Regions from separate parts of the Enteroscipio rubneri genome, predicted to be linked through region 1. Evidence: predicted binding sites of a transcription regulator. Region 1 holds the regulator's gene; each other region holds the start of a gene.
What was found. The regulator LexA, encoded in region 1, represses DNA repair genes until DNA is damaged. The targets are predictions, from matches to a motif close to CNAACANNTGTTNG.

Region 1 (7,837 bases):
TTAACGCCGATAGCACGCTGGCGCAGTTGTGCGGCAACGGCATCCGATGCTTTGCGAAATATCTCGTTGATCGCGGCCTTATTGCCGCGGCGGAGGACCATCTGACGGCGAGGCGCTTTCCAGGTCGAAGCCCATCAGCTTTGAGGTCGACACGCAGAAGAAGCTGGAGCGTACGACTGTTGATATGGGCCGGCCCCTTCTCGATCTTACCATCATACCGGTCACGGCCAAGGCGAATGCCGTAAGCTCGCAAGGCTCCGCATACGTCTGCGATCTGCCGATGGAATCTCCCTAGAGAACATTCGCATTCACGTGCGTATCGATGGGCAACCCGCATGCCGTCTGCTTCGTCGACGATTTTCTTTCATTGTCGGACGAGCTGTTCGCCGACCCTGCATCCAAAGGTCTCCGCACCTTCGTCGTTGCGAGAGTCGGGGTATTCTTCGAATCCCACCGGCTTTTCCCGGAAAAGTCGAACATCGAGTTTGCCGTCATACAAGCGAACAACATCGTCATGCGCGTATTCGAGCGTGGTTGCGGCGAGACGAAAGGCTGCTCGAAGCCGTACGTCGCATCAAGGAAACAATGCTGTATCGTTTATAGCTCTAGCATCGGATATGGTATGATGAGCGACAAGGGCGATCATGCCCGTATCGCGCCCGAGTGACGATGAGGAGCAGCCGCATGCAGACAAAACCGGCCTTTGCATAGAAATTCTTCGATGCGACGTACCTGATCAGGGCGTCGCCGCATCGGTTACGATGCATACCATGCACGCGTCATCCTCTGATGACGCTGAGGTCTGTTTTGAAAGGATTGCCCCCATGTCCGAATTTGAATCCGTCATCACGCGGGGGATGACCCCCATCTCCGAGCAGCATCGCGAGCGAGCCGTTCTTGTTGGCGTCGACCGACCGGGCGCCAACTGGCCGATCGATTCGTCGCTTGCCGAACTCGAACGCCTTGTCGATACAGCCGGGGCCGATGTTGTAGCCACCACGATCCAAAAACTCGACACGCCGAATCCGCGTACCTTCGTGGGCACGGGAAAAGCCGAGGAAGTTGCTGAGCTTGCTCGAGCTCATAGCGCCGATCTTGTTGTGTTCGATGACGAACTCTCGCCGTCGCAGCAAGCCAACCTTGAGAAGACGGTGGGCAAGCCTGTGAAGATAATTGACCGCACAGCGCTTATCCTCGACATCTTTGCGCTTCATGCCAACAGCAAGGAAGGCCGCTTACAGGTGCGCCTCGCACAAAACCAATATTTGCTGCCGCGGTTGCGCGGTATGTGGGCGCACCTTGCTTCGAACCGAATGGGCGGTGGCGTAGGCTCCCGCTTCGGAGAGGGGGAGAGCCAGCTCGAGGTTGACCGGCGCATGGTGCGCAAGCGCATCACCTCCATCAAGCGCGAGCTCAAGCATCTGGCTGAGGTTCGGGCCGTACAGCGTGAGAGCCGCTACGAAAGCGGCATGTACAAGGTGGCTCTTGCCGGCTACACCAATGCCGGCAAGTCGAGCTTGATCAATCGACTGACGAATGCCGATGTCCTCGCCTACGACAAATTGTTCGCCACGCTCGACTCGACGACCCGCAGGTTCGAGCTGCCGGAAGGCCGCGAGATCACAATTACCGACACTGTTGGATTCATCCAGAAACTCCCCACGACGCTCGTCGAAGCGTTCAAGTCGACACTCGACGAGATTACGGGGGCTGATCTCGTCTTGCACGTTGTCGACGCCTCTTCCGACCAGTACGAAGCCCAGATAGCTGCTGTCGAGGATGTTCTCGGGCAGATCGGGGCCCAGAACATCAAGCGTGTGCTGGTGTTTAACAAGTGCGATGTGCTTGATAACGAAGGACTCGCGGCACTGCGATCTCGTTACGCACAGGCGCAGTTCGTCTCGGCGGCAACAGGAGAGGGAGTTGACGAGCTCGTTTCCCATATAGCCCGCGTCGCGTCGTCGCACGACACGCATATGAACGTGGTCATACCTTACGATCGCGGGGATTTGGTATCCGTTGCCCACGAGCGTTGCCGTATTCTCTCGGAAACGCATGAGGAAGCCGGCACGCACATTGTCATGCTGGCCGCTCCTTCATACGCCGGCCTATTCCGCGCGTTCTCGGAAAGCAACTGAAGCATTCGACGTATTCAGAAGGCGAGCTTTTCGACCAACACGCATCCAGTCTCGCTGGACTATGCGGCCAACCTATCAAGTCGACCACATGCACGCACCGACCCGGTTGATCGAGCGCATTCAGACATCGACTCGCCGATTGCAAACCGGCGAGTCGGCTTCTTTCATGCAATATCGACCAAGATTATCAAAGCCGACGGAACACCGCGACAACCTTGCCAGCAATCGAGCAATCAGTCGTGATGATAGGCTCCATCGTGGAGTTCTCCGGCTGCAGACGTACGTGCCCCTGTTCTTTGTAGAACCGCTTGACCGTTGCACCGTCATCGACCAGAGCGACCACGATATCGCCGTTGTCGGCGACAGGCTGCTCCTTCACGACCACGTAGTCGCCATCGTTGATGCCCGCTTCGATCATCGACTCGCCGCGTACCGACAGCAAAAACGAAGGGGAGTCGCCCACGATATCGGTCGGAAGCGAAAGCGTGTCGGTTATGTTCTCTTCGGCAAGGATGGGCGAACCGGCCGCAACGTTACCGACGAGCGGAACGTTCACGATCTTGCTGAACGAAGGTTGGATGACATTCGTGGCAAGCGCCGCGTCCTCAAGCGGATACGTGAGCGCTATCGAGCGCGATTTGAGCGGATCGCGCTTGATGAGTCCCTTCTGTTCGAGCGCCTTAAGATGCACATGGACGGTTGAAGGGGAGGAAAGCCCGAGGCTCTGGCATACTTCGCGCACGGTAGGACCATACCCCTTCTCCCTGATGCACTCCTCGATGCAGTCGAGCACCGCTTGCTGGCGCTTCGTTACCTTCTCGGCCATAGGGTCGTCCTTTCGTCGTCCGATACTACTAGCGAACAAATGTTTTAAAGTCTCTTGACATGAACCTTTGTTCGACCTATTATATACGCGAACAAAGGTTCTACGCAAGAGCAGGAGGGTAAAAATGAAGAAATATGCGACGAAATATCTTGTCGAGGGAACGTCCGCTCTTCGCTTGGAAGCGATCGAGACCGCCGAGCATGAGGCCGAGATTATCGTATTTCCCGGGCCGTACCAAAGCGATCGTCCATCGAGCCCAAGTTCAGACAGTTCCTGCTTCGGATATCATAGTAAACTCGGTCGAATCGATAGGAACGTTCTCAGATCGCAGTTCGTTACAGAGCTGCGATCAGGAGACGCAGCGGGAAAACCCTTCGATCGTATGAACCTCCTGCAGGCGACCGTTGGCGGATTCACGCTCTGCGCAACGGCGTTTTTTGGGTTGTTCCTTGCTTTATAACACACCCTCATGGAGGACATCAACAAAAGCCTTCCGTCGCTCTGCTTGCGATGATCGAATCGCTTTTGATATTTCCCCTCCGAGGTTCTTGAAGTCGACCAGCCCCATCGGCCGGCATCGACTACGCGAGGGCGATGCGCGCCCGACCTTCTCATAAAGGATCGGGACATAGCCGCAGGCACCGACATGAACACATTGGGTATGGACATGTCCGAACCATCATCGGCCTTGACGCTCTTTCCAATGATTTCATCGATTTCATTGAACCACAATATCTAGTATGTTAGGGTGGAAAAAACGCTGACAGAAGGAGTGCCATGCGCTGTCCATCCTGCGGTCATTCCGAATCGAAAGTTGTCGATTCTCGACCATCCGAAGACGGTGCGACCATTCGTCGGCGCCGTGAATGCCTCGAATGCGGTCATCGCTTCACTACCTATGAGCGGCTTGGCGACACTCCGCTTATAGTCATCAAGTCCGATGGATCGTCTGAAGTCTACGATCGCGAAAAACTTATGAGAGGCCTGCTTATCGCCTGTGCAAAAAGACCTATTTCTCCAGAACAGGTAGCGACGCTCATCGAGAGCATCGAGTCTGAACTCCGCAATGCATCAAAGAACGAGATCAAGTCCAAAGAGCTCGGCGATATGGCTCTTGTCCGCCTTGCAAAGCTCGACGATGTCGCGTATGTACGCTTCGCAAGCGTATACAAGGACTTCCAGAACATCGAGGAATTCGCTGCCGCATTGGAAGGGATGAGCTGATGGAGGGCATTGCCGTGCCGCTCAAACAGCTCGATCCGGAGCTGCCAATCCCTGCATACGCCTATCCCGGCGATGCTGGTGTCGATTTGCGCTCAACGATCGATCTGGTTCTGCATCCGTTCGAACGAGCACTCGTACCCTGCGGCATTGCCGTGTCTATTCCGAGAGGGTACGCTGGTTTTGTCCTGCCCCGAAGCGGACTTGCTATAAAGCATGGCGTTTCGCTAGTAAATGCTCCCGGTCTTATCGACAGCGGTTACCGAGGCGAGCTGCAGTCTGTTCTCGTCAATCTGGACGCGCACAAGCCTTTTGAGATCAAGCGCGGAGACCGCATCGCTCAACTCGTCATTATGCGCGTATCCGAGGCAACGTTTGAACTGCACGAGAAACTTCCTGAAACGAAGAGGGGATCTGGGGGCTTCGGCAGCAGCGGAGTAAGCCTCTCGGTATAAACCGATGCCGTACTCTACTGAGAGCTGCTTACAACAGTATGACTGAAATCGAGGCCGGTCTTGGGGGTGTCTATTGACTTAGAGTAACTCTAAGTCAATAGACCAAGAGATTCCGTATCCATTCTCGAAGGAACGATGAGATCGTCGAGCATAACCGAACGCTTGATCCCATGCGCATAAGCACATAAGATATCTTAGAGTTACTCTAACCGAGGAGGCGCCGGCGATGTATTACGAAGAACATCGGTGCAAAGAGCACGAAGAAGATGCGGACGCGGTTGCGCGTTATGGCATTGCCGATGTTGTCGATTCGACGGGAATCTCAGCATACACCATACGCTATTACGACAAATGCGGGTTTTTTCCGGACTTGGCGCGGGATCACCGTGGCGTTCGGTCTTTCTCGCAAATCGATATTGCCCAATTGCACTTTGTTGATGCGTTGAGAAAAAGTGGGCTGTCAATCGAGGGCATCCAATACTATGTGCGCTTGCAGAAACGTGGTGCATCGACTCGTTCTGAGCGTCTCGAAATCGTGCGCGCACAAGAAACGGTGCTTGAATACCAGCGCGCCGAGCTCAATGAAAGTCTCAAGCGGCTTCATGCCGCAGGTATGGAATTGTCTGCAAATAAAAGCTCCGATGAACCCTCCGTGGTATAGTTATCGCTCGAACTGGTCGAAAAACCCTTGTTTTCGACGACCTAGGAGCCGTCGGAGGACAAAACGGGGCCTTAGAACGGCTCTCAGAGCTTTGTATTTAAATCACCAGGTCAGAAGGCTATAAATGAATTGAGGAGCATCAGGTATGACCGAGGACAAACATAGGCCGCCCGAACCTCCACCCGCACCCTCGCAAGAAGGGACCGATAACGGCAACCAGGATACCAGTGGGTTCCGGCGACCGACCGACCTCGATTCCCGTGACTTGCAAAGTCCCCGTATGCCTCAGCCGAACATGAACGATGCCCGGGAGTTCAAAACTGCTCAGAATTTCATTCTCGCTGCAAGCATCATCGGCCCCATATCCTTGATTCTTGCAAGCCTGCTATTCAGCGCGATAGGCATCGTATGCGGCTACATTGGATTCAGAAAGCTGAAAGCCCTCGAGGCCAAGCGTTCTGAGATCAGCGCTGCCGCTGGACGAATGAAGCGTTCGGCGATCTTCGCCATGGCCGTCTGTGGCGTGACTGGAGTCCTCAATCTGGCACTGGTTTGGATGCTCTTCCCGACGTTCATGGGCATGGTGGAATCAGGTGATTATGGCGGGCTGCTTCCAGGTGGTTCAACGGGCGCAGAAACGAATTCAACCTGGGGCTAATATGATTTTGATTGCATAGTGCTTATATGCAAATGCAATCCTGCACCATTTCGAAGCTCCGCACCTCAAGTCCTGCAACCATGGACGGTTGCAGGACTTGTTTTATAAAAAGAACCAGACGAATAGCAGGACGCCGCTTTCGATTTTACTCCTCTTCGGAGCACTCCCCCTTTTAAGATCCTGATTTATTGATAATGCATCTTATGTAAAGTTAGATGGATTCTACTCGGGTCCTCTTGCACCCCATGAGTCGATACATGCATGCCAGCCCCCATGCCAAACTTCCTATGGTATTCCGCAAAGGTATCGAAGCGTCCGTCAAACGGTAACGAATATCAAGCGGAAGGATCCCTCGCTCCAATGATTCGCTAGGATCGCCGACGAGGTGATCGCATGAAGGTGTTGAAGTATAAGGAATGGCGCGAGACGTGCATCGCACTGCATATGATGCTGCAGATGATGGGCAAGGTAAAACTGGAGACGATGCCGCCGCAACCAGAGTGGCGACACGTCGTGCTCTTCGCTGAACCCGACGGATTCACAACAGGACTCGTTCCAGCCGGCAAAGACGGATTCGAGATCCAACTCGATCTCGCCGATGCCTGCGTAAAAACGACTACGGCGAGCGACGCATCTGCCTTCTCATTCTCCGGTGTCGTATCCGTGGCCGATCTGTACAAGCTCTTCAAGTCGATGCTTGCCGATGTCGGCCATCCGTGCGAGATCAACCCCATTCCCCAGGAGATGTTCACTGCAACTCCTTTCGACGAGCAGCATGCAAGCATCGATTTCGACATTCCCTGCGCACGACGCGCCTTTCATCAGTTTCTGTTCGCCCGAAACGCCTTGGAGCGTTTCTCGGCGCCCTACCGAGGAAAACGAACCCATCCCGCTTTGTACTGGGGCACGTTTGACATGACCACCACCCTGTTCTCGGGAAAGCCCTGCCCTTATCGCACGGACGCCTCCCTCGTTGAGCGAGCGGCTTTCGACGAACAGTTCATCGAATTCGGATTCTGGACGGGCGACGAGAGCACGAATGACCCTTCGTTCTTCGTACTCGCCTACCCGTTCCTCACCGACGGCTCGTCTGATGAAGTGCGCCCTCGCCAAGCATTCTTCGATCCGGAACAAACGGAATACTTCCTTCGACTTGAAGACGTCTTGAAAGCCGACGACCCGCAGGAAACCGTTGTCCGCTTCTGTCAGGACGCGTTCAGGAACATTGCAAAACGCCAGCAATGGGATGACGCCGCATGGCTCTTCAAGCCCCTTTTGACCTGACAAGCATGCAGAAGCGTATCGGTCTGCCCATGATTCAAGATCCAGCTTAGAGTTACTCTATGGACTCTATCCCCTCCTGTCGCTTTCGGGCCGTGAAGACAACCCGTCTCCAGGCTCGCTAGCCGATTATCCATCGACGAAAAGGAGTACATACCGTATTCTGATTTGATCAGACAAGGAGAAAGGGAGATTCCAATGGCTTGTATCAAGAAAGTCGCCACGACGTTTTTTGCGTCGATCCTGCTTGCCATGGGCGCAATGGCGCTCGTCGGCTGCGGGCAGAACGACGAGGAGATCATTCGCGAAGGGGTATCGGCTGAACTCGACAAACTGAAGAACCTCGACGAAGAAACGCTCAATCTTCTTGCCTCGGAGGCGGGAGCGGACGACCTCTCAAGTTACGGCATCGATGCGAAGGAATTCGTGTCGAGCTATTTGGCGGGTTTCGACTACCGCATCGAGAGCGTGAACGTCGACGGCGATAATGCGACAGCAACCGTAGTGCTCACGTGCAAGAGCTTCAGCCAGTACACGAACAGCCTGGAGGAAGCCGTTACGACGCTCGCCGAAGATGAAAGCATCCAGTCGATGAGC
Region 2 (7,837 bases), 480 kb from region 1:
CTCGGCCAGCGCGACAACGGCATGACGGCGTGCGAGCTGGCCCGATGGGCCGAAGAAGCGCGTTTTTTTGTCGATGCCGAGTTTATGGTGGAGGACTTGGAGGCGCTGCGGCGCGGCGGTCGCATTCCCGGCTCAGTTGCCTACGCGGGGTCGAAGTTGGATGTGAAGCCGCTGCTCACCATTACGGTCGAGGGCAAACTGGCCCTAGCGGGCGTGGCGCGTGGACGGAAGAAGGGCATCAAGCAGCTGGCCGAATACTATCGCAAGCGCAAAGCCGATTCGCGTCCTGGGCGGTGCGTGGTGATAGGCAACGCCGATTGTCCGAAGGATGCCCAGCGTCTTAAAGACGAGCTTGAGAAGGACGACGGCAGCATACTGTTTTTGGAGAGCAGCATCGGGCCCGTCATCGGCAGTCACGTGGGCCCCGGCATGATAGCTGTGGTGTTCTGGGGCGGGGACAAGCGCGAGGAGCTGTCCGTGGCAGACCGCATTGCAAAGCGGGTCAAAGGAGAGGACTAGCGGGAGGCGCCTTCGGCTGAGAATGTCGCCCGCCGTCCTACGTTCGAGCGACGGGCGATTCGAGCGCCTGACGGACGAAGCGCGAGCGAGCGGGCTGGAATCGATCGCGCAAGCGGGCGGATACGGGCAGAACACGAGCGGACGAATTCGGGAAAGGTGCTTCAATGAAGAAGGCTTTTGCATACACCGGCAACGAGACGGTGGGCGCTGCGATGGCGCAGCGGCTTGAAGCCGCAGGCTACGTGCGGACCGACGACCCTGTCGAAGCGGGCGTCATCATCACCTACTGCACATCCCAGACCGCGCTCGAGGATGCCTACTTTGACGAAGAGGGCTACATGCAAACGGCTGCCCCGGGCGCCCTCTTGCTCGACCTTTCGCCGACGACGCCCGATTTCGCTCGCGAGTTGAACGCGGTAGCCGTGGTGAGCAGCCTTGTGCTCGTTGAGGCTCCGCTTGTGGTACTGGACGTTGCGCGTCCGGAAGCGTTCGCCGACCGCGACAACCTCGCCTGCTTCGTTGCCGGAGACGAGGACGGCGTGGAGGCCGCGCGCCCGCTGCTGGAGATGCTTGTCGGATCGGTCCAAGACACAGGCGGAGCGGGAACAGCCCAGCTCGGGCGCGCTGCGTACACGCTGCAGACCGTGTCCCAGATCGTGTCGGCCGTGGAGGCGGATGCGCTCTACCGTGCGCATCGCCGTTCGGCTGGGCCTGCTGCGGCCGAAACAGGGCAAGCAGGTGCGACTACTCCGCTTGCCGAGCACGTGCTGGACGCGGTGTCGGCGATGCGCTTCGACGGCGATTATACGGTGGAAATGCTCATGGGCGAGCTTTCGGCCGCGCTCATGGCAGCCGACGATATGGATCTTATTCTGCCCCATGCCGAGGCGAGCCTGCATCTGCTGGAGCTGCTGGCGGTCATCGGCGGGGCCGACAAATCGCCCGCGGCGCTCGCTCTCGTGTATGGCGAGGAAGCCGCCTGTGCAGAGCAGGGGCTCGATTGGACGCGCGCCGAGCAGGCGTATGGCGAGGGGGTCGAAGACTACGATGACGAGGACCTCGATGGCCTTGACGGGTGCGGCGACGACTGCGACCACGATCACGATCATGGCCGTGATCCGTACCAAGGATATCCCGGACCGTTCGGCTCGTTCTCGGCGAATTGATCCGGGACGCTTCGGCGGTGAGCGCGCCTGCGGGCGGTGTCACGATGATGAGCGCGTTTGCCGGCGGCGCTTCGGCGATGAGCGCGCCTGCGGGCGACGCCATGGCGGATGCAGAGGACGCGAGCGGGAAGGGTGCGGCGGCAAGGCTCGCTCGCGAGCGTTCGGTGGATGCACGCTATGGATTCGCGACGATTGCGGGCGACAGGCGCGCGGCGAAAGCGACGTGCGACCGCATGCCTGAGCCGCTTGCGCCGGCGTCGTGCGACCTGTGCCCGCGGGCCTGCGGAGCCGATCGGGCTTCGGGCGCGCGCGGCACGTGCGGCGCGAGCGACGCGCTCGTGGTGGCGCGCGCGGCGCTGCATTTCTGGGAGGAGCCCCCCATCAGCGGAGACGCGGGAAGCGGCACGGTGTTCTTCGCGTACTGCCCGCTCAGGTGCGTCTACTGCCAGAACGCGGTCATCGCCGCCGGCGAGGCCGGCGCGCCTGTGAGCGTGGAGCGGCTGGCCGAGATGTGCCTGGAGCTTGAGGCGCAGGGCGCGCTCAACGTGAACTTTGTGACGCCTACCCACTACGCGCCGCAGGCGCGCGCGGCCGTCGCGATCGCGCGTGGTCGGGGGCTGGCGCTGCCGGTGCTGTGGAACACGTCGGGCTACGAGACGGCTGCGGCCGTGCGGGCGAATGCGGGCACGGTGGACGCCTACCTGACCGATTTCAAGTACGCCGATGCGGCGTTGGCGGCGCGCTATTCGCATGCGTCCGACTATCCGGATGTCGCGCTGGCGGCGCTCGAGGCCATGGTAGCGCAGACGGGTCCGCCTTCGTTCGACGACGTGGACGGTCGGCCTCGACTCGTGCGCGGCACGGTGGTGCGCCACCTCATGCTGCCGGGCGCGTTGGAGGATTCGAAGCGCGTCGTGCGGCTCGTGCACGAGCGGTTCGGCTCGGACGTTCTGCTGTCGCTCATGAACCAGTACACGCCCGTGCTGGCCGATGCCGCCGCTGCGGGGGACGCGCGGGCGGCCGAGGCGCTGCGGCGCTGTTCCGAGTTGGCGCGGCGCGTGCCGGACGAGGAGTACGAGCGCCTGCTCGACTTCGCCGACGAGCTGGGCGTGGAGGACTACTTCTGGCAGGAGGGCGGCGCCGCCGAGGAGAGCTTCATCCCGCCCTTTGATCTCACCGGCGTGTAGGTTCGAGACGAGCACGCTCGGGCGCATGGCCGAGGTTTTTGTCCTGCCTTCGAGTTCGCCGGCGTGTAAGGGGACGGCCGACCGTGCTGCCCGCGTCAGCGCGGGCAAGCGCGCCGTGGCATGAACGAGGAAGCGACCTGCCGTATCGGCATCCAGGATGAAACGACGACTTGCCGCCCGGAACGAAACGTCGACCTGCTGCATTGCCGCTCGGAACGAAACGTCGGCATGGCTCAAAATGGCAGAGATTCCGAGGTATGTGATTTTTTATAGAGCGGGAGCCCGCTCCGGGGTGCGTAGAGATTTTCCGAACAGGCAAAACGACGTCGCATTCTTGCGTGCAATCGTTTCTGCACGTTTCTAAATCACATACCTCGAAATCTCTGCCAGAAAGCCGTCTTGCGCCGTCAAACCGCCATTGACGTGCTCCCGTATCCCTCGCCTGTCGTCCACCTGCTGGTGCATTGAGCATGCTGTCGGAATGCTGACGTCGGGAGCGTCGCCGCCGGGAATGCCGACGCTGGAATGACGCCGCCTGCTGGTGCCGGAGCATCGCCGCCTAGCATGCTGGTGCCGGAGCGTCGCCGCCGGGCATACTGGGGCCGGGGCGAACGAGCGGCGCCGTTAGCCTTCGGGATGGCGCCTCGGGTGCGAGAGGTCTTTGCCGGGGATGTGCTCGTGCATCTCGATGATGTTCTTCCAGAGGCGCTTGGGCATGAACTGGCGGCGCAGCTCGGGGTTGTAGCGCGCCTCGATGGCCACGGTGTCGTAGAAGCGTTTCCATGCGGCCTGCATGAGCTTCTCGTCGGAGGCCTTGTCGGGCAGGTTCACTTCGTCGGTGCGCACGAGGTACCAATCGCGGCCCTCGTAGACGCCGGCCATGCCGTGGTTCTCGTCGAAAATGATGAACGGCTGGGTGTTGAAGCGGCCGCTGAACCAGTCCATGAGCAGGGGCACCACCGCTGCGCTCGGGTTGCAGCGCGCGAACCACACGCCGTTCTCCAGATGCTCGAAGCGCAGGAACTGCAGCATGCGGTGGCGTTCGTTGCCGACGGCGCGCACGAGGCGCATGAGCGGCTCCACCGCGGGATGGGCGAGGTCGTTGAGGACGCTGCCGCGCGCCTTGCCCGAGCAGCCGGCCGCGCCGGTGGGGCCCCCGGAGCCTAGGGGGCCGCCGCACGATCCGCGCTTGCGGCAGCCCGTGCAGTCGTGCGGGCGGTTCGCCGCCATCGCATAGCGGACGAAGCGGTAGACGACGATGCCGGAGCTCGGGTCGTCGGAGAGCGATGCGCGCAGCGCGGCGTCGTAGCAGGCATGCCCGCACGCGCGCCTGATGCCGCGCCGCACGCGCAGAGCAAGCTCCTCGTCCGTCTCGATGGAGCGCACGGCCTGCCCGAGGCGCGGCTGGAACGTGTCATGCACGGCTACGTCCTGAGGGTCCTCGCGGTGGGCGTAGGCCATGAACACGGCGGTGAACAGCCCTTCGGGCGTGCCGTCGTAGACGTAGGCCACGTCTTCGAGCGGCTGCTCGGGCGTAGGGACGGGGGAGGGCGCGGGCATGGGCTTGGGCGCGGGGGAAGGATCGGGATTGCGGCTCATGCGCACACGGCCTCGGGATGCTCGAGGGCGCGCTGCCAGCCGTAGACGCCGTCGGCTGCGGAGGAACGCTTGCTGTTAGCAACGTCAGCTGCGGAAGGGCGCTTGTCGACAGTCTCACCGGCTGCGGAGGAGCGCTCGCCGTCGGCGGCGTCGGCTGCGCCAGCCCCGCCGGCTGCCGGGCCGCTGTCAAGCGCCCGCGCTCGGGCGGCGCCGTCGGCGATGCGCTTCTTCTCAGGGGTTTCGATGCTATCGAATAGGCTCATCTGCCCTGGTATGGTCTTGTCTGCGCGCCGTCCGTGCTTGCCGCCTTCGATGGGCGCGACCAGCTGCGCCCGCAATCCTTCGCGGGAGAAGTCGGCGCCTTGGCCAGCGTAGCTGCCGTTGCAAGTGATGAAGAACCGCGCGCGCTTGTACGCGATGCCGAGCTTGCGCAACTCCTGCTCGCGCAGGCATGTGGTGCGGCGGGCGCGCACGATGGATCGCGCTCCCTTCACGCCGATGCCGGGCACGCGCAACAGCGCATCGAGCGGGGCCTTGTTCACTTCCACCGGAAAGAAGTCCAAGTGGTTGAGCGCCCAGTTCGCTTTCGGATCCACCTCGGGGTCGAGAAAGGGGTGCTTCTCGTCGATGATCTCGGTGACATCGAAACGATAGAAGCGCAGTAGCCAATCGGCCTGGTACAGGCGGTGCTCGCGGTTGAGCTGGAGGGCGTCGGTGCCGGGCAGCCGCGCGTCGTCGTTCACGGGCGTGTAGGCGCTGAAGAACACGCGCTTGAGCGAGAGCGTGCGGTAGAGGGCCGCGGAGAGGTTGAGGATCTGGAAGTCGCTTTCGGGAGTGGCGCCTACGATCATCTGCGTGGACTGTCCGGCCGGCACGAATGCGCGCTCCTTCTTCTTCGGCACGACCTGTTTCATGTACGTGGTGCCGCGCCGCACGAGCGCACGCGTGTCCTTGTCCACGGCTATGTTGTCGCGGATCTGCTGCATGGGGGCGATGATCTGCTGCTTGTCCTTCTCGGGGGCGAGCAGTGCGAGGCTCCTCTGCGAGGGCAGCTCCATGTTCACGCTCATGCGGTCGGCGAGGTGCCCCAGCTGCTGCACGAGCTCGGGCGAGGTGCCGGGCACGGCCTTCGCGTGGATGTAGCCGCGGAAGCCGTGCTCTTCACGCAGGAGGGAGAGCGTCTGGATCATGAGCTCGGTGGTGCAGTCGGGGGAACGGATGACGCCGGAGCTGAGGAACAGGCCCTCGATGTAGTTGCGCCGATAGAACGCGATAGTGAGGTCGGCCAGCTCGCGCGGCTTGAACGCCGCGCGCGGAACTTCATTGGACGCGCGGTTCGCGCAGTAGGCGCAGTCGTAGACGCAGACGTTGGTCATGAGCACCTTGAGCAGGGTGATGCAGCGCCCGTCGGCCGCGAAGCTGTGGCAGCATCCGGCCGCCAGGGTGTTGCCGAGCTTGCCCTTTTGCGCGCCGCGGTCGATGCCCGACGAGGTGCAGGCGACGTCGTACTTCGCAGCGTCGGCGAGGATTTCGAGCTTTTCGATCAATTTCATGCGGTCATCCGTTCGCGCGATCAAACGTTCGTGAGAATATCCGTTCGCTTATAATACGCGAACGCGTGTGCGCTGTCAATCGGGTAGCAAGCCATAGGAGGAAGAAGAGAGCATTGTCGAGGCGCATGTAGGTTGATTGCAGCGTGGGACTGAGACAAACCGAAACGGAAAGCAGTTGTAGCGGTGTGCTGCGTTGCTAAGCGAACATGAGCCGCTTCTTGAATGAAATGCAGACGAAGCGACTTCAAGGTGAAAAGATGTATATATTCGACATTTGGGCGTGTGGCTAGGGTTTGTTTGCTATAGTAGGCGGTTGGTGGCGCCCGATGGCGCGGTTGGATAAGCGGGCCTCGGAACGGTCGGCAGCACAGCAACGCGCCGAACGGCGCGGTCGTGAGAAAGCTAGAGGATGTTGCAGCACGACGACGATTCGTTGTCTTTGGAGGGCCTGTTCGCGTTCGTGGACGGGCTTGCCGAGCATCCGCATGAGGCGGCTGCTGGCGAAGCATCGGAAAGCGCGGGGGATCGTTCTGCTCCTGCGTCGAAGGCCGTCGATGCGAAGGCGGAAACCGCCGACTCGCCGCCGGCTGCTATGGAGGGGCGACCTGCCGCCTCTGAAGCGCAGTCCTGCGCCGCAGACGCGGCAGCAGCGCCTGCGGCGCAGGCGATAGCCGATGCCGAAGCGGTGGCCGGCTCGCCTTTGGATGCGGGTGAGGCGAACCTGCGGCTTCTGGAAATGATCGCCCGGACCCCGCTCGGCTTCTCGATGCCGTCCGTTCCGCAGGCGTACGAGCCCGAAGCCGCGCCTGCTCCCGCATCCGGGGCGGCGTCGGGGCCCGCACCGGAAGGCGCAGCCGCAGCGCTCTCCGATGCCGCTACGGGATCTTTCTTCCCGTACACCCTCGAACCTTCGGCCCGTTCTGGGCCGGAGCCTGCGTCCCGCTCGATCCAAACGGTCGCATCCGCGCCGCCTGAGCCGATCGCGCCGTCGTTCGAAGCGTCGGAGGAACCCGCATCGGAACCGGCCGCATCCCTCGCTGCCGCATCGGAAGCCGGGGCGGAACCGGCCGCGCACCTTGCTGCCGGGGCGGACAAGGGCGCGACTCCCATGTCGCCCGTCCTGGATCACGCGCCTGCGGCTGATCGGCCGTGCTCGTCGCCGCCTGCGAACGCCTCCGAGCCGTCGGTGCCCGTCCAGCCGCGCGCACCGGAGGCGCAGCGCCCGCCTGAGGCCTCGGCACCGCCTGCGGTTGCCCCTCCGGTGGCGCGCGCGTTCGGATCGGCTCATGGCCGTGCTGCCGAAGCACCCGCTACAGAGCCTGCGTTGCCCGATAGGCCCCTCGCGGAGCAGGCCGATGCGTCCTCGCAAATAATCGGGCTTCGGGGCAAGCACGCGATGGAGGGCCAAAGCGCCCGCCCGCGTCGCGCCGCCGCCAGTCGTCAGGCGTCTGCAGCCGCGTTCCCCGCTGCAAACCGGCGCCCGCCCGCGCCCTCACCCGCGTCCACTGCCGCGGGTCGCGTCGTGCCCGCGGCCTCGGCAGGAGAGCGTAAGCCGGAGGCTCTCGTCGCGCGCGTGGTCCCGCGCGACGAGGACGCCGCGGCGAAGCAGCCCGACAAGCACTCGACCATAGACCGGCAGCTCGAGATGCTCGTGCAGAAGCGCCTGCGAGAGCTGAGGGACGCCGGCGTTATCGCGGACGCCTCCCCGCGGCGCGCCCTCGAAGAGCGTCCGCCGGATCGGCACGAGTCGGATGCGGGCTGTCCGCCTGCCGCGCATACCGCCGCGCCGACCCCTGGCGCGACCGCGTGCGAA
Region 3 (7,837 bases), on a different contig from region 1:
CGTCATCGAGCGCAAAAGAATATCTGTCCACCAGCCTGGATGTATCCTTCGATGTTGCTCAACTCTCGTTCAATCTTCGGGGCTCCATGACGAACATTTTCGATATCCAAGCCCGGTTCAACTCGACGAACTCGTCTCTGTATTCGGGAGAATAGGGGATTATCTTCATTGTACATCGTCTCCTTTGCCGAGCAGTTCTATTATCGTATTCAAAGCGTCTGCCACGCGCGCTCGCTCGTCAGGGGCCAACGGGGGCGAGAATCCTTGCTACATCCTCGTTGGACATCTTGACGAACTCCTCCGCCCGTCTGGAGCCTTTGTCGGTCAGGTGCAACTCGTACGAACGCTTGTCAACGCTGGATGCCGTTTTGACGAGGTAGCCGCTTTTCTCATGCGCTGCGATGATGCGGCTCAGGTAGCTCTTATCGATGTTCATCGCTTTGGCGATGCACGCGGCGTTGCAGCCTTCATTTTCACGAATCTCGAACAAGACGCGCGCTTCCGTCGCAGAGTATTCGGAACCTAGATAATGGTTGCCAAGCAGATTCATAAGAGGCATGTAGAAGCGATTGAACGCCCTAACTTTTTGCACTGCGAGATCGATATCCACGACCGCTCCATTTGGTAGACAATAACAACTACCTTGCCAGGCTAAAACTATTCGTTGTATTTGTCAACTATCTATCGCAACTGAAGTTCGGGGCGCGTGCGTGCTCCATCCTTGCGCGAGAAGCGGTTCGCCAGCTGACGTCCCCGCTTCCCGCAACCCTCTACAGCACGACCCCCAATATCACAGCGCAAGCCACCAGTGCGACCGCGACCGCCATCACGGCCACGTCGTAACCCGCAAACGGGTACTCCTTGTAGCCGCTCGTCACGCCGCGCAAGTTGAAGCCGCGCACCTCCGCGGCGATGGCGGCGCTGTTGGTCTTGCGGACCGACGACACCAGCAGCGGCACGCACAGCGGCACTATGAGGCGCACCTTCCGCACGATGCCGCCCGCGTCGAACTCCACGCCGCGCGCGGTCTGTGCCTCCATGATGCCCTTCATGTCGTTCATGAACAGGGGGATGAAATGGATGGTGGACGTGAACGTGAACGCGTACTTGTACGGCACGTGCAGCACCTTCACCACGGCGTTCGTGATGTCGTTCATCTTCGTGACGTAGAACACGAGGAACAGCGGGATGGCGGCGGCCATGAGGCGCACCACCGTGGTGAGCGCCGCCAACAGGCTGCCCGTGCCGATGTAGCCCCACGGCAGCTCTGCCAGCACCGCTCCGCTCGGCGTCGTGAGGATCTGGACGACGGCGAGGATCAGCGAGAACGCGAACACCGCCTTCGCGAGGCCGATGGCAGGCCTCATCATGCCGCATGTCGCGGCCAGCGCGAACCCGACCGCCAGCAGCACGACCAAGAACACGAGGTTGCTCGAGCAGAAGCACGCGACGGCGAACAACGCGGCCGCCACCAGCTTGGCCACGGGATTCATACGATGCAGCAGGCTGGTGCCGGGCACGTATTCGAGAAAAGAGCTCATGCGCACACGCCCCTTTCGACGTTTTGGATCGTTCGAACCTCCGCTGAGACGGCGGCCAGCATCTCGTCCACCGTGTTGGCACGGCCGACGGCCGTTTCGGCGAGCCGCGACATGTCGCGCGCCAGCTCAAGCGACAGGTCCACGATCTGCGGCGGAACGAGCGAGGCGCGCTCGAGCGTGTCGCGGTTGCGCAGCACGTCGAAGGTGGGGGCGTCGTCCACCACCGTGCCGTCGCTCATCACGATGCAGCGTGTCGCGTAGTCGGCCACCACCTCCATGTCGTGGCACACCATGATCACCGTGGCGCCCTGCTCGTGGATGCGGCGGATGATGGCCATGACCTTCTCGCACTCGCAGAAGTCCAGCCCCGTGGTGGGCTCATCGAGCACCACCACCGGCGGCGCGAGCACCACGATGGACGCGAGCGCCAGCAGCTGGCGTGCGCCGCGGTTCAGCAGGAACGGGTCGTCGTCGGCATCGAAGCCGAACTTCTCGATGATGGCGTCCACGCGCGCGTCGGCCTCGGGACCCGCCTGTCCGAGCGCCTTGAACCCGAACAGCAGCTCCTCGCGCACCGTGTTGCAGCAGATCTGGCTGTCGGGATTCTGGAACAAGAAGCCCACGCGCCGCGCAAGCTCGCTCGTGCGCAGCTCGGTCGTGGGAACGCCGTCGATGAGCACCTGGCCGGCATCGGGCTTCAGCAAGCCGTTCACCAGGCGCATCGTAGTGGACTTTCCCGCGCCGTTCGTGCCCACGAACGCGACGAACTCGCCGTCGCGGATCGTGAAGCTGACGCCCTTCAAGATGGGCAGCGTTGCCTCGTAGGACGCGTGCACGTCGTCGAACTCGATCATGCGAGCACCTCTTTCAATGCCTCGCGCGCTTCGCGCACGTTGCGGACGGACGCGCCGCCGTACAGGCCCTCGGCGCGCAGACGGTTCATGAGCGTGGTCGAGCGCGGGCAGTTGACGCCGATCCGCTTGAGCTCGTCCGAATGCTCCAGCACCTTCGCGGGCTCGTCGGCGAAGCGGATGCGCCCCTCGTCGACGATGACCAACAGGTCGGCGTACTGGGACAAGAGCGCGATCTTCTGCTCCACCACCACGACGGTGGTGCCGTGCTCGCGCGCATAGCGCGCCAGCAGGTCGAACACCGCTTGCGAGCTGGCCGGATCGAGCTCGGCGGTGGGCTCGTCCAGCACGAGCACTCGCGGGTTGAGCGCCAGGATGGACGCAATGGCCACCTTCTGCTTCTGCCCGCCGGACAGCGACGAGATCACGCGATCGCGCAAATCGGAGATGCCCATGTCGGCCAGCGCCCGACTCACGCGGCCCTCGATCTCATCGCGCGGCACGCCGAAGTTCTCGAGGCCGTAGAGCACCTCGTCCTCCACGATCGACGTGACGAACTGGCTGTCGACGTCTTGGCACACGCTGCCCACCACCTGCGACACGTCGGTGAGCGCAACATCGCAGGTGTCGAGCCCGTCCACGGTCACCGAACCGTAGAAGTCGCCCGGATAGCAGTGCGGGATGATGCCGTTGAGCGCATAGGTGAGCGTCGACTTGCCCGAACCGGCCGCGCCGGTGATCCCGACGAACGCACCGTCCGGGATGGTGAGTTCGATGCCGCTCACCACCGGCTGATCGCTTTCGCGGTATTTGAATGAGAAGTTCGAGATTTCGATCATGTTGGGTCTTCCTCGTCGGTTCCTACCTGATGCTTTTCTTTCCTGTCGGCTCATCGCTTCTTCCCGTCGCCCACGTGCTCCCATTGTCACCGCAGCTCCCGTTGACCCGCTGCCCCCGTTGACCCGCGGCTCCCGCCCCCGCTCGCGCAGAGGGCTCTTTTGGCAGAGAATGCGGGGTATGTGACTTCGGGCGGGAGTCAACCAGCGCATTGCGGAAATCGTCTTGTCATAATCCCAGGTCACTGGAATTGAAATGCCACGAGCGCCCTTCGTCCGCCGTCGGAATTTCACATACCTCCAATTCTCTGCCAAATACGAAGGGAAGCATGCTCGATTCCTGCACACACCCGCAGCGTCAGGCGGTTCCGGCGGCCTCCTCGCCGCCGGAGCACGATGCGCTAGCGCTTGAGAACCTTCTTCAGCGGCATGGCCAGAACCTGCACGAGGATGCAGTTGAATGTGGCCGTGCCGAAGACGATGGCCGCGTACGTCGCCAATGCCACCATGACGTCGCCGCCTGTGGACACGACGTTGATGTAGACGGACAGCAGCGCGAAGGTTCCGCCCGACACCACCGTGGAGATGAACGTGTTGACGAGCGGGTTGAGGTCGAACTTGCCGCCGATGCGCATCGGCACCTTGATGAGCAGGCCGCAGGCGAGCGCACCGAGAACCTCGGAGGGAATGTTCAAAAGCGGTGTGGCGTTGAGCAGGGGAATCTGGCAGATAAGCCCCGCCAACAGACCGATGATCAGCGCTTGGCCCAACTTCGGCTTCGTCAGGATGATGGCCAGGCAGTACATGGCGATGATGAAGTTCGGCTTCATGCCCATCGACGAGAGCAGCGAGCCCACCGTCAGCTTGAGCACCGCCCCGGCCGCAAGCAGCACGGCGATGAGAATGAGATCCTGCGTGGAAAGCCCCGCCTTCTTGGGCGCCGCTGCCACGTCGCGTTTGCGCGGGGCGGCCGCCTCGCCCGCCGTCGCCGCTGCCGTTTGCGTTGCAACCTCGCGCTTGATCTGCTGTTCCATGTTCCTCAATCCTTTCTTGGCGGAGTTCCCGCCGGTCATTGCCCCTCCCGGGGCGTCTGGTTTGCCGGCACGAACTTCGCGGATGAGGAACCTTCTCGCTTCGCCTTCAAGGTATGCGCGGCTTTCGCCGCCGTTTTGCGCCGCAATAAAAAACACCTGTCCTTTGAGATAAAGGACAGGTGTTAAACCTGCGGTGCCACCTTTATTGGCTCTGCGATGCAGAACCCTCTCACGAACATGCCAACACATGTTCTGCCCTTAACGCAGGCTCACGGTCCAGATACTCGGTCGGCTCGGCCCCGTGCGCGCCATGCCTTCCTTTCCCCTTTCCCTCGGCGAACCATTTACCATCCAGCTTACTGCGGGAATCCCAGCTGCGCCCGCTCTCTGTGAGTGCTCATGATGGCTTGACTTTCGCCTCATCGGTTTCAGCTATTAAGTTGTGGCGCATACTTTAGCATACCGGAGCGGGAAGCTGTCAAGAAGTTTTTTGCATTGGCCCTCCTACGACGCACCGGGACTTCTTGCTCGGCGCAGCGCTCGTTACAAGAAAGCCCGCTTCAAAGTCACAAAAATCGCCGCTGTGAAGCATCCGCATACTCGAAAGGCGGCATTCAGTAGCTCGGTGCAGGTAAAACCCCAGATCGCTCGTGACGCATGCTCGAATATTTGTACGCGATTGCTCCCTCAAGCACTCAAAACACTTCAAAGCGGCGATTTTCGTGACAATCGACGCCCAAATCGCGTATCGGGAGGCAACGTGCCGCTCAAGGCGGAGCGCAGAGCGCCAGCCAACGCGATGCCCGCTCTTCGCGTTTGTTAGTCACGCTTACGGTTATGAGTAGCGAAAACGCAGGCGAAGCCGAGCACGGCCATTGCCAGGAGAGCGCAGTCGCGATGCCCAAGGAGCCGCCGGAATCGGCTAGCGTCGCGGGACGCCTGCCGGCTGAGAATCCGAACCGGAACCGTCGTTTCGATACGCCGAGCGAGCATGGCGAAACGCAGGAAGTTTCCGCGCGAAGGGCGTCTTAGCCCGAAGCGGCATCCCCCGCAGAAAGGTACGTGACGATAAGACTGCGAGTTTCGGCCGCCGAGGGCTCTGCATCGCCGCACACGTGCAGCATGGAGCGCGTGCGCGCCAGACCGATGGCCGTGGATGACGCCACGAGCGCTTCCTCCTCGACCGGCTGGCCGACCAGCATGCGACGCTCGGGATGCGCGACGAGATACCTTTGCAGCGCGGCGGCGATGGAGTGCTGGACAGCCAGCAGGTCGCGCTGCCCTTGGAAGAACAGCTGGGGCATAGAACGAAGGGCCTCGCGGCGTAGATTGACGATGCTCTCGTCCACGCCCGACGCGAAGCTCGTGCCAACCACGCCTATGAGCACGTCGAGGTAGCACGCTTCGTCGTGCTCCTCGAGGATCTCGGCCAGGCGCCCGTCGTCAGGAAACGAATCCATGCGGCCCATGACGGCAGCCGCTTTTGACGAGAAGTAGTTGAAGAACGTCTTCTTGGAAATCTCAGCGCGGGCGCAGATGTCCTCCACCGTCACGCCGTCGAAGCCCCGTTCGATGACCAGTTCCAGCGCAGCCCGCTCCACTGCGAGCCGCGCCTTGAGCTTTTTGCGATACCGAAGACCTTCCGCCGAAGGCTGTGCCTGTTCCACGTTGCGCGCACCTTCCATCGCTGCCGATGTGCCGTTTCCGTGCAGGGTACCACAGCTTTTTCCTGCAGGACTTTTCATCTACCGAATATATATTTATACTGAGTGTAAATCGATTCATCCGCACGAAAACGGACGTCTTTGAAGTCGGGTTTGCGTCAAGCTCCCTTCGAAGGCGTTTTTGTTCGCAGCACTTTTGGAAGGAACCTGCATATGGGTTTATCGCGCAAGCAGATCGTCACGTTGGCAGTGCTCGTGTTCGGCACGTTCGTTACCGTCTTGAACCAGACCGTCGTCGCTCCTGTCATCCCTTCGGTCATGGCCGAGATGAACGTCGACGCCGCCACGGCTCAATGGCTGACCACGGGTTTCACCCTGGTGAACGCCATCATGATCCCCATCACGGCGTTCCTCACCGACCGGTTCACCACGCGACGGCTGTTCCTCGTGTCCATGGGCGTGTTCACTGTGGGCAGCGCGCTGGCAGGCTGGGGGCCCAATTTCGCCGTGCTGCTGATAGGCCGCCTCGTGCAGGCTGCGGGCGCGGGGATTCTCATGCCGCTCGTCATGACTGTGCTCATGTGGACGTTCCCGGTGGACAAGCGGGGAACGGCCATGGGGCTGTTCGGCATCGTCATCGCTTTCGGTCCCGCTATCGGTCCCACGGCGGCTGGTATCATCATCGATCGCGCCACCTGGCACGACATGTTCTACATCATCACCGCGCTCTCGATCATCGTTGTAGTCGTGGCCGTTTTCGTGCTCAAGCGCGGCGGCGAGACAAACAAGGACGTCACGCTCGACGTGCCCTCCGTCATTCTCTCCACCCTTGGCTTCGGCGGACTACTGTATGGCCTTTCGACCATCGGCTCGTACGGCCTGAGCATCGATGCGGCCGTCGGCACGGTTGTGGGCGTGGTTGCCCTCGTGCTGTTCTTCCGCCGTCAGCTGAAGATGGAGCATCCCATGCTCGAGGTGCGCGTGCTTGCGAACCGCAAATTCCTCGTTTCCACCATCATCGGCATGCTCGTGCAGGGAGCGCTCCTGGCGGCCGGTATCCTCGTGCCCATTTACCTGCAGTCGCTGTTGGGTTACACAGCCACCATATCGGGTCTCGTGCTACTGCCCGGCGCCATCATCATGGGCGTCATGGGTCCCATTGCCGGCCGTCTGTTCGACCGGCACGGGCCCCGTACCCTCAGCCTCATCGGCATGAGCGTGCTCACCATCACCACGTTCGCGTTCGCGTTTCTGGGTCCTGAAACCGGGCTCATCACCATCACGCTGCTCTATACGGTGCGCCTGTTCTCGCTTTCGCTGGTGAACATGCCCATCACCACCTGGGGCATGAACGCGCTCGACAACGAGCTGGTGAACCACGGCACGTCGGTGAACAACACGTTCCGCCAGGTAGCGGGCTCGCTTGGCACGGCTATCCTCGTGTCAGCCTCCACCATCGCCACGAACATGAGCACATCGGCGGGAACGGACGGCACGCTGGCAAGCATATTCGGCATCGATGTTGCGTTCGGACTCGCAGGCATGCTCTGCCTCATCGGCCTTATCATGGTGATTGCGCTCGTGAAGGATCGCCCCGGAGAGTCCGCGCTCAAGGACAAGGATAATTCGCGTCGAACGGTGCTCGAATCCATCATGAAGCGCGACGTGTACACCCTTCCGGCGCACGCAACCGTGGCCGAGGCTATGAAACTTCTGGTGGACAAGCACATCAGCGCCGCTCCGCTGGTGAACGCAGCTGGAGAAGCCGTGGGATTCGTCTCCGACGGCGACATCTTGCGCTACCTGTCGAAGCGCTCGCAGATGCTCATGGACCCCGTGGTCATGATCATGCAGACGGTGGACGCCGATGCGGATAACAAGGACTTCGCCCGCAAGCTGGACAACCTCATG

Region 2: ABGT83_RS04210 (putative DNA modification/repair radical SAM protein) is a predicted target of LexA. The motif match lies at 6,042-6,055, and genes of this name have one in related genera.
Region 3: ABGT83_RS13360 (tryptophan transporter) is a predicted target of LexA. The motif match lies at 4,503-4,516, and genes of this name have one in related genera.

What each region holds. Positions count from the first base shown of each region.
Region 1 is NZ_CAWVIN010000002.1:665,595-673,431, reverse strand. Features, by position in the region: gene ABGT83_RS13450 (hypothetical protein) at 323-667, shown strand; gene hflX (GTPase HflX) at 825-2,138, shown strand; gene lexA (transcriptional repressor LexA) at 2,326-2,964, opposite strand; gene nrdR (transcriptional regulator NrdR) at 3,742-4,188, shown strand; gene dut (dUTP diphosphatase) at 4,188-4,640, shown strand; gene ABGT83_RS06355 (MerR family transcriptional regulator) at 4,867-5,301, shown strand; gene ABGT83_RS06350 (hypothetical protein) at 5,447-5,959, shown strand; gene ABGT83_RS06345 (DUF5996 family protein) at 6,353-7,243, shown strand; gene ABGT83_RS06340 (hypothetical protein) at 7,439-7,837, shown strand, end outside.
Region 2 is NZ_CAWVIN010000002.1:180,851-188,687, forward strand. Features, by position in the region: gene ABGT83_RS04190 (DegV family protein) at 1-519, shown strand, start outside; gene ABGT83_RS04195 (NAD(P)-binding domain-containing protein) at 684-1,685, shown strand; gene ABGT83_RS04200 (radical SAM protein) at 1,730-2,872, shown strand; gene ABGT83_RS04205 (TIGR03915 family putative DNA repair protein) at 3,497-4,471, opposite strand; gene ABGT83_RS04210 (putative DNA modification/repair radical SAM protein) at 4,468-6,024, opposite strand; gene ABGT83_RS04215 (hypothetical protein) at 6,434-7,837, shown strand, end outside.
Region 3 is NZ_CAWVIN010000003.1:1,532,405-1,540,241, reverse strand. Features, by position in the region: gene ABGT83_RS13500 (GNAT family N-acetyltransferase) at 1-31, opposite strand, end outside; gene ABGT83_RS13380 (MarR family winged helix-turn-helix transcriptional regulator) at 239-610, opposite strand; gene ABGT83_RS13375 (energy-coupling factor transporter transmembrane component T family protein) at 771-1,541, opposite strand; gene ABGT83_RS13370 (energy-coupling factor ABC transporter ATP-binding protein) at 1,538-2,395, opposite strand; gene ABGT83_RS13365 (energy-coupling factor ABC transporter ATP-binding protein) at 2,392-3,231, opposite strand; gene ABGT83_RS13360 (tryptophan transporter) at 3,630-4,262, opposite strand; gene ABGT83_RS13355 (TetR/AcrR family transcriptional regulator) at 5,291-5,929, opposite strand; gene ABGT83_RS13350 (MDR family MFS transporter) at 6,140-7,837, shown strand, end outside.